Regions from separate parts of the Vibrio misgurnus genome, predicted to be linked through region 2. Evidence: riboswitches for the same ligand, from Rfam matches in the RefSeq annotation. Region 2 holds a riboswitch; each other region holds the start of a gene.
What was found. A riboswitch is a leader RNA that binds a small molecule or an ion and turns the genes downstream of it on or off. The one in region 2 is predicted to bind lysine.
Positions count from the first base shown of each region.

Region 1: linked by a shared signal. The riboswitch ahead of OOK74_RS13225 (Na+/H+ antiporter NhaC family protein) and the one ahead of OOK74_RS04745 (Na+/H+ antiporter NhaC family protein) in region 2 are both predicted to bind lysine.
Region 3: linked by a shared signal. The riboswitch ahead of lysC (lysine-sensitive aspartokinase 3) and the one ahead of OOK74_RS04745 (Na+/H+ antiporter NhaC family protein) in region 2 are both predicted to bind lysine.

Region 1 is NZ_CP113242.1:317,023-320,309, forward strand. Features, by position in the region: gene emrD (multidrug efflux MFS transporter EmrD) at 1-1,040, shown strand, start outside; lysine riboswitch at 1,188-1,360, shown strand; gene OOK74_RS13225 (Na+/H+ antiporter NhaC family protein) at 1,439-3,028, shown strand; gene OOK74_RS13230 (nicotinate-nicotinamide nucleotide adenylyltransferase) at 3,153-3,287, opposite strand, start outside.
Region 2 is NZ_CP113241.1:983,119-986,405, reverse strand. Features, by position in the region: gene OOK74_RS04745 (Na+/H+ antiporter NhaC family protein) at 126-1,727, opposite strand; lysine riboswitch at 1,843-2,025, opposite strand; gene OOK74_RS04740 (H-NS family histone-like protein) at 2,441-2,857, shown strand; gene OOK74_RS04735 (inosine/guanosine kinase) at 2,921-3,287, opposite strand, start outside.
Region 3 is NZ_CP113241.1:291,678-294,964, forward strand. Features, by position in the region: gene metH (methionine synthase) at 1-113, shown strand, start outside; gene lysC (lysine-sensitive aspartokinase 3) at 173-1,525, opposite strand; lysine riboswitch at 1,636-1,813, opposite strand; gene OOK74_RS01415 (PglL family O-oligosaccharyltransferase) at 1,975-3,287, opposite strand, start outside.

The DNA of each region.
Region 1 (3,287 bases), on a different replicon from region 2:
CATACGGTTTATCGCAATTTGTCTACGGTACTCTGTCCGATCGGATTGGCCGTAAACCGATCATCATCGCAGGATTACTGATCTATATTTTGGGTTCACTGATGGCGCTTTTTGCTCATCAATACTCATGGTTTCTGATCGGCAGCTTTGTACAAGGCTTAGGAATTGGTTGTGGTGGCGCGATGTCACGCACCCTTTCGCGTGATTGTTTTGAGGGCGAACGCCTGCACAAAGTCAATAGTTTAATCAGCATGTGTTTGATTTTTTCACCGCTGGTCGCGCCAGTGTTAGGCGGCGTACTGACGGAAACCTTCGGTTGGCGTTCAAGCTACTTATTTTTATCGCTGTTTGCTATCGCGGTCGTGATCACTATGCTAACCCGCATGATAGAAACGCTACCTGCCCACGCTCGCCGGAAAGAACCTGTGTTGCGCAGCTATCAGCATGTGCTTGCTACCCGCCGCTTCCAAGGCTATTTGATCTGCTTAGTGGCAACCTTCGCCGGACTCGCAGTATTTGAAGCCGCGGCTGGGGTGTTATTGGGCGGAGTATTGGCGCTGCCTGCGACAACGGTAAGTTTACTGTTTGTACTGCCGATCCCAGGTTATTTAACCGGAGCTTGGCTGTCTAACCTTATCAGCCAGCACTGGCGTGAAAAAATGGCCATGCAGGTTGGTTTAAGTGCCATCCTGATTGGTTCATTAGTGATCATGCTGCCGGGCTTGTTTGACATCACCAACGCTTGGTCTTTGATCAGCGGGGCAACCATTTACTTTCTCGGTGCCGGTATTTTATTCCCAGCCGCCACCACGGGTGCGCTCTCCCCTTTCCCTTATCATGCTGGGACTGGCGGGGCGATTTTGGGAGGAATGCAGAATTTAGGGGCCGGTTTAGCGACTTTGCTCGCGGCCATGTACCCGGCGACAAATCAGCTACCACTCGGCATGATTATGTTGCTGATGTCGATCATCGCACTGTGGGGGCTAAAACGAGTTTATAGCAAACAACCACCAGCGGATGAGATGCCGCTTGCGGTGTAACCGCAAAACGTTAGCGCTATCAATCGGCTATGCCATACGAGATCCATTTCGTGGCGGAAAAGACAAAATTAAATCTTGTCGTCGACTAAAAAGGCAGTAATATACGCGCCATATCACGTTTTGAATCAACTTCTCAACGTGATACTTCCTTTAAGTAGAGGCGCGCTGTTCATGAGTCGCCAGTCGTAGGTTGACCCCGATGAGGACTGGTTAAAGGGTACAGCGCCGAAGCGTTCGTTGCGTCATCAACGTTCGCTGGGCCAGCATTGAACAAATGCCGGACTGCCATAGTTTGTTGTCTATGGAGCGCTACCTTGAAGGATAAGAAGTGTTATTTCGCTGAAATGTGTTTTTTATCCTGCTGGTAGATCTCCACCTGAAAAGGTGATGTGAGATCCATGAATTTAGCCCTTTATTCTGACTCGATTTATTCGGTCATTCCGCCGCTGCTCGCGGTGCTACTGGCGATCACCACGCGCCGAGTTTTACTCTCGCTAGGCGCAGGGATTATCGCTGGTGCCGTCATGCTCAACCATTTTTCCCCCCTGACGACTTTGCAATATCTGTTGGCTAAAATTAGCGGGTTATTGTGGTCAGAGGGTGCGCCCAACACTGAAAACATCAATATGCTGCTGTTTATGCTGCTGCTCGGTGGCTTGATCAGTTTAATGACCGCATCCGGCGCAACCCGCGCTTTCGCCTTATGGGCAGAGCGCAAATGTAAAGATCGCCGCAGTGCCAAAGCGCTGACTGGCTTGATGGTGTTTGCCTTTTTTATTGACGATTTCTTTCATAGCCTCTCAGTGGGGGCGATTTGCCGCCCGGTGACCGATCGTTTCCAAATCTCACGCGCTAAGCTAGCGTATCTGCTCGACTCGACTGCTGCACCGGTGTGTGTGATCACTCCGATTTCTTCTTGGGGGGCTTATATTATTGCCCTGATTGGCGGCATTTTAACCGCGCATGAGATGACAGAAATCAGTGCCATTTCTGCTTTTGTACAGATGATCCCGATGAATCTGTATGCAGTATTTACCCTGCTGATGGTGCTTGTGGTGATCTTCCTGCCGATGGATATTGGCCCGATGCGCCAACATGAAGCGTGGGCGCGTGAAGGCAAATTGTGGGATGAGCACAAAGGTCGTCCGGCCGGATTAGATATGGAAGGCGGCGACAGCGCACAAGGCACAATGCTGGATATGGTGTTACCCATCGCGGTACTGACCATCACTACCCTGTTCTTTATGCTCTATACCGGTAACCACGCATTAGTCGCAGCCGAGCAGCCCTTTTCCTTGATTGGAGCGTTAGAAAACACCGATGTGGCTCAGTCTTTGGTTTATGCTGCGTTGTGTAGCCTCGCGGTTTCGGTGGCTTTGTCATTGCGCTTAAAGCTTTCCGCACAAACTTGGCTGGCGACCGCCCCCAAAGGGGTGATGGCCATGATGCCCGCTATCATCATTTTGCTGTTTGCATGGACGATTGGTGGCGTGGTGCGCGATCTGCAAACTGGGGTCTATCTCGCTTCCTTGACTCAAGGCAATCTGCCGGTTGAACTGCTGCCTGCCTTAGTGTTTGTGCTGTCTTGTTTGATGGCCTTTGCCACTGGTACCAGTTGGGGCACTTTCGGAATTATGCTGCCGTTAGCCGGCGATATAGCGGCCGCATCGGATATTAGCCTAATGTTGCCGACTCTTTCTGCGGTACTGGCTGGCGCAGTGTTTGGCGATCATGCTTCACCAATTTCTAGCACCAGTATTCTTTCCGCCACGGGTGCAGGCAGCCATCATATCGACCATGTGGTCACTCAGTTGCCCTATGCGCTCAGCGCGGCTAGCGGAGCATTATTGGGTTATTTGGCGATGGGCTTACTGCACTCGGTGTGGGCCGGTTTAGCGGCGAGTAGCGTATGGTTTGTGCTGTTTTGTGGCTTTCATTTGCGCCAAACTCGCTGGCAGCAGCAAAAACAGCAACCGGTTAACGCCTAAGTTAATACCTAACTAACTGAGAGTGAATAACCCTCCCCTGTCACGCTGACCAAATACGACTGTGCTTGGTCAGCGTTTGGCTGAGTTGAGATGTCACTCAGCCAAGTCCATATCAATCATACGCTTAATTGAGATACCACTGCTGATCGAGTAACAGTTGCGCCACACCTGGAGTGGTTAATGCATGGATCGGTTGTCCCGCTTGCAAAGCCTCACGCAGCATAGTGCTGCGTACCGTCAGTTTCTCTGGACAAGCCAT
Region 2 (3,287 bases):
AACTAAGCTGAGTCGTTTTTTCAACCACAAATTGATACTTTTCTGGTTATTTTTTAATAGTACGTTTTTTATGTACAAAAAAGGAGGTCCACCGACCTCCTCGTAACACAAGCGAATTAAGTCGATTATACCGACACTTGCTTACTCAATTTGGTTTTCGAGAGTACAGTAAGAACTAAGCAGATCAACACAAAGCTGACCGATGCCGCCGCTAACGCCAACCACAATGAAGCGAAGATACCGAGTACCACATAACCAATCGCAGAAACTAAAGCCACCGCTAATGCGTAAGGCAACTGAGTAGCAACGTGATCGATATGGTGACAGCGTGCACCCGTCGATGACAAAATGGTCGTATCTGAAATCGGCGAGCAGTGATCACCAAATACCGATCCGGCTAATACCGCACCCAACATCGGTAGCATTAAGGCCACATCGGTTGCACCAGCCATATCACCCGCAATCGGCAGCATAATACCAAATGTGCCCCATGATGTTCCGGTCGAGAATGCCATCGCACCAGACAGAACAAACAGAATCACCGGTAACCAGTAAGGTTGAATGTTGCCTTGCACCAATGAAGAGAGATAAGTACCGGTTTTCATATCACCAATCACCGAACCAATCGTCCATGCAAAGATGAGGATCAAAATCGCACCAAACATCGATTTTGCGCCGATCCACAAGGTATTGGCCACTTGCTTAACTGGCAGCTTTTGACGTAGTACAGTAATAAACGCCATCGCCAAACCGACTAGGCCACCATAAACCAGTGAGGTACCTACATCGGTATTTTCAAAAGCACCAAAAATATCAAATGGTTTGCCACTTTCAGTTAACGCGCTCGCGCCAGTCCAAATCATGGCACTGATCGTCGCCACTACTAAAAACACAATCGGCAATACCAGATCTAATACACTGCCACGCGGGCTTTGTTCAATATCGAGCTCTTCATTAAGTTGATGAGCCGATGGCGCATCGGTACTCGGATCTTCATCAAATCCCCGTCCTTGAGAGGCTGCAATTTCATGTTTGCGCATCTGGCCAACGTCGATTTTGAACCACACCACAACAAATACCATCAGCAACGCAAAGATCGCATAGAAGTTCATCGGTACTAAACGTAGATAGGCACCTAACGCAGAATACTCTTCGATCCCGTGCGCCACCAAAATACCGCCAATAATGGTCATAATGTAAGCACCCCAACTTGAGGCGGGCATCACAACACACATCGGCGCGGCAGTAGAGTCTAGGATATAAGCTAATTTGGCGCGAGAAACGTAGAAACGGTCCGTCACTGGGCGAGAAATTGACCCCACCGCGAGGCTATTAAAGTAGTCATCCACAAAAATGAATACGCCTAAAAATGCCGCCAATAATTGAGAGCCGCGTTTACTTTTTACTCGAACTTGAGCCCACTGAGCAAAAGCATGCGTCCCGCCCGACAGGGTCAATAAAGCGGTCATCATGCCCAGCAGCAGTAAAAAGCCAACAATGCTCATATTCCACGCATTAATCGCACCATCTTCGATAAATACACTGCCGACTCGAGTCGCAATATATTGTGCTGATTGGCCGAGCGCATAATCCGCTAACAGTAAAGCACCTAAGAAAATACCCACTCCGAGTGACAGGAGTACGCGACGAGTAATAATAGCCAGACTCAATGCTACCAGTGGTGGTAAAACAGAGAGTGGCGAAGAAGCAAAATCGATTAAATTCATGATCTTCCTAAACCAGTAAAAAATGGTTAGAGATCTACTGCAGACAAATTAAGCGACTTCATGTCCACTTAATTTATGTTGAACTAAGCGAAAGGGAAGCGAACACTTCACCCAACCCTACAGTAGCGCTCCATAGTTTAACAAAAATATAGACTATGGCAGTGTTACACCTATTTGATGCAACCCCAGCCAACTGCTGTGATCGGCAAGTTGACTTCGGCGACAACGCCTTTCTCCACCATTGATTGGCATCACCCCAATTGTGGATACTCTTCGTAATCGCGCCTCTACGGCGAAACCCCCATCTTATCAGACCCATTCATTTGGCTCATTCAAAGATGCTTTTCGCATTAGGTAGTGGTTATTTTACTGAACAAAAATCGCAATGCAACTAGCTTTCGCGTGGAAAAATTCGTGTTACGGCTCGCAAATCAATCACTTATTAGAGACTCGTTTCATAAAAAAAACCGGAGGCTGGATATATCGCATATATATTATTTACTGGTGTGATAAGTATCAGGCAACCATGTTTATATGCATAATCGATGATCAACAAATCACAGCGACGACGGTTCTTTACCTTCTTTTACTCAATAATTTTTATATTTTTACTTTCTTACTATTTTGAATTATTATTTACAGCGAATAACTTGTCAGAATAATAAGCTAGGTTTAATATTAACTCGTATCCAATTTGTGAACAGGAAATGGTAATGTCGGAAATCACTAAGACTTTATTAAATATTCGTAGCCTACGTGCTTATGCACGCGAGCTAACTTTTGAGCAACTTGAAGAAGCGTTAGATAAATTAACGACCGTCGTTCAAGAGCGTAAAGAAGCTGAAGCGGAAGAAATGGCAGCTCGTGCTGAGCAAGATGCGAAATTAGCAGCGATTGCAGAACAAATGGCAAAAGATGGCATTGACCTAGAAGCGCTTATTTCTGCGCTGTCTGGCGAAACCAAAATGAAAGCCAAAAGCAGCAAAGGCAAACGCGCACCTCGTCCTGCTAAATACAAGTATATCGACACTAATGGTGAAGAGAAAACTTGGACAGGCCAAGGTCGCACACCTTTAGCGATTCAAAAAGCACTCGATGCGGGTAAATCTTTGGACGTTTTTGCTATTTAATTGCAAAGTAACTATTCCAAAGCATTTAGTTATAAAAAAGGCTCCGAAATGGAGCCTTTTTTATTATCGTTCCCAATACGCCTCTTCGAGGCTATCTTCACGCTCAGGAAGCCCGCGCGATAAACGAGGAGAATGTTGTGCCAATACTTCATAACTCGCACGGTTAGAATATTTACACACCTGAGAAAAAGAAGAATAAGTCAAAAATTCATGTTGATGCTTGCTCGAGTTAGGCACATTTTCTTTATGATATTTATTGGCCGCCATATCGTGTAATAAAGCTGATAATGCTGCATCTCCAGCACCATTAGTATTTTTTATCTTCTCTGGTCCACCCATATACGGCGAAATGTGCGAATAAACCCGAATAGGATTGATACAACTCTCTTTACGCACTGGGCGACTAAATTCATAGCGGTTAAATTCTGCC
Region 3 (3,287 bases), 690 kb from region 2:
GTTATTTTGCGGTGGCGCAGATCCAGCAAGATCAGCTACACAGTTATGCTGAGCGCAAAGGTTGGAGTTTACAGCAAGCTGAGCAGTGGTTAGCGCCTAACTTAGAGGTGTAATTAGCGAGCGGTTGAATTGTGAGAGGCCACCGGATGTGGCCTCTCATTTTTTTATGAGATTATTTTTCAAATAGCTCAGTGTGTAGTTTTTGCACCGCTTGCTTGGCGACGGCTTCAGGTAATAAGAAACACAGATTGTGTGCGCTGGCCCCGTAGCAGATCATACGCAAGTTATAATCTTCCAACACGCTGAACACTTGTTTAGCGTAGCCACGGCTCTCTTTCATCTTGTTGCCAATCAGCGCAATTAAACACAAATTGTATTCGACTTCGACGCTGCACAACGCTTCTAGCTCTGCTCGAACTGCTTCTGGTAGTTCAGGCGCGCCACCAGAGGTATCGGTTTTATCTAAGGTGAGTGACACACTGATCTCAGAGGTGGTGATCAGGTCTACCGACAGTTTATGTTTAGCCAGAATCTCAAATACCTTAGCTAGGAAGCCGTAGGCATGGAACATCTGCGCACTACGCAGCGTCACCATGGTTTGGTTGCAGCGCAGTGCCAGGGCACGATACAAGGGGGCGCTTGTTACCTGTTGCCGGATCCAAGTGCCGCCTTTTTCAGGCTCTTTCGACGAGCCTACAAATACCGGAATACCGTGCCGTACTGCGGGTAACAAGGTCGATGGATGCAGAATTTTTGCGCCAAAATTGGCCATCTCTGACGCTTCACTAAAACTGATCTCGGCAATCGGTGCGGCTTTAGATGCAATACGTGGATCGGTACTGTAGATCCCTGGCACATCGGTCCAAATTTCCAAGCCGCAAGCTTGCACCGCTTCCGCAATCAACGCGGCAGAGTAGTCACTGCCCCCGCGGCCTAAAGTAGTGGTATTCCCTTGTGCATCGGAGCCAATAAAACCTTGTGTGATCACCACATGTTGCTGACAAAGTGGGAGCAATTTTTGTTGAGCCAACGCAGCCATTTCCGTTAACTGTGGCTCAGCTTTGCCGTAGTGACTGTCGGTGCGTAGTACTTCACGAATATCAAAACGTACCGCATTGACACCCCGTTCGCACATCAATTGGGTCAAAATATAGGTGGAGATCAATTCACCACTGGCGACCAACTGATCGGTTAATTTTTTGTTGGGATGTGATGCCGCGGCTTCGGCGGCACTGGCTACCGTATCTAATACCTCTTTGACTTGTTGTTCGACCCGAGTGGGATCTGCCAGTTGGTCGATGATCACATAATGGATATCGGTCAGTTGTTGTAAAATCGCTCGACGGCGATCGGCGGATGCCACGCCATTGGCCAGCTCAACCAATAAATTGGTGACCCCAGAACAGGCACTACTGACCACTAAACGGGTTTGTGGATTATTTTCAATGATGGCCGAACAACGGCTCATCGCTTCAAAGTTGGCGACACTAGTACCACCAAATTTGGCGACGTTAAATGTGCTCACGGCAATTCTCCCAGACTTCCTGAAAAACGAGTTGTTGGTAAACCCAACGTCCAATGTTGTGAAGAGAGTGTTGTTATAGAGCAAAATAGAGGGGTGACAATAGAAAGGTGTCCCTTCGAAGCTCTTCATCAGATCCGAACTGATGACAGTTGAAGGGATTCAGCCCATTCAACCGATAAACCAAAGCCGCAACTTTGATTCACCTCGGCACTACTCCCCCTGAATGTTCTGTTTTGGAGTTGAGGCTCCACAAAACATCTGCCTGGGTAGTGCTCCTCTTCTGCTAGATAGCGCATTCATTGAACGGTGTTGGTCAAATATTGTCAACGATAAATTGTGCTTCAAGTGCAAATAAACATAACATTTCAGTGACAATGATTTGCCGTTTCAAGATGCTGCCAAGGTTTGCGGTGAGGTTATCACCGCAAGTTGGGATGGAGTGAAACCACTTATGGTGTTGCTTGTGATGGTGCGACTGTCGTTACTGATGAGCGATACTGAATATGACTGAAATCCTGATTGGGAAATAGAAACTCTGCCTCAGTACAGATTTGCTGAGCACGACTGTTATCACCTAATCCTTGGTAGGCCAAAATTAAATTACTGTAAAAAGTAGGGCGTGGTTGATGTTGAATCACTTGATGTGACCACTGCACATAAGGTTCAATCAACTGTGGTTTTTGTTCATGCAAGCCAATGTGCAGATAAGTACTGTAAATATCCCAGTCCAATCGGTCTTGCCAAACTATCGGATTGGTCACCAGCTTGAGTAGCTCGGGATCTCGCGGTTGCGATTGCTCAAATTGAGTAAGTATATAATTGGTTTGCAATGCGCTAACCATATACAAGCTGGTGATAATCGGCATCACTAAGCTCAGCATACGCAGTAGTGATTGACTGATAAGACTGAAATTGGCCAGTCGGTAACGCGCGACCCGCTGATCAACCCAATAGATCAAGATAATGAAAGTGATCCAGTGAATGGCCGAGTGATAAAATGGATACTCCAATTGTGCATGTAAAGTGATCGGCACCAACAGTGCCAGCATCGCTAAGCGCGTACCGCGTTTGGCGGAATAAATGCGCAGCATACACGCACAGGCTGCCAATAAAATCCCCAGAACTGGCAGCATTCCTCCTTCAACGCCCCAATACAACAGTTCATTATGTGGATGATCCATGGCGGCAAGGCCGGCTGGGTAGTGGCTATTAAGTTGATGCTGGCGAGCGGTATACAGCAGATATTGTGCTTCAAATTTTCCATAACCATAACCAGTGAAGGGTTTTTCGATGATCATATCGATGGCTTGTGGAAAGGTGTAACGGCGTGGGCTTTCGAGATCGGTTTTATTGGCTACCCAATCAGCGCTGTTTTGACTATGCATCGCCGCAAAGCCGGCGCATAGCCCGAGCCCAATCGCAAGTAACCAGAGAGTAAAGCGTTGGCGAGAGGCGAATCTGTATAGGTAAGCGGCGATCAAAATAATACTGATTAAACTGGCAATCCAGCCGGTACGCGAGGCCAGTACGAGTAATAACGGCACCGTGAGTATTGGTGTGATATACAACATTCCCATTTTACTGAGATGGGCGTCGTACTTCTCCGGTTGCCGTGCGAGTAGATAGCCTGAAAGCGCTAGCCCGGTCGCTAAAAAGCTCGCCATGACGTTGGGTTGTTGAAAAATACCATAAGGACGATTGGCCACACTGTCATAGCCAAATGGATTGCCGGGCGCTAAGTAAAAATATTGCACTAAACCAA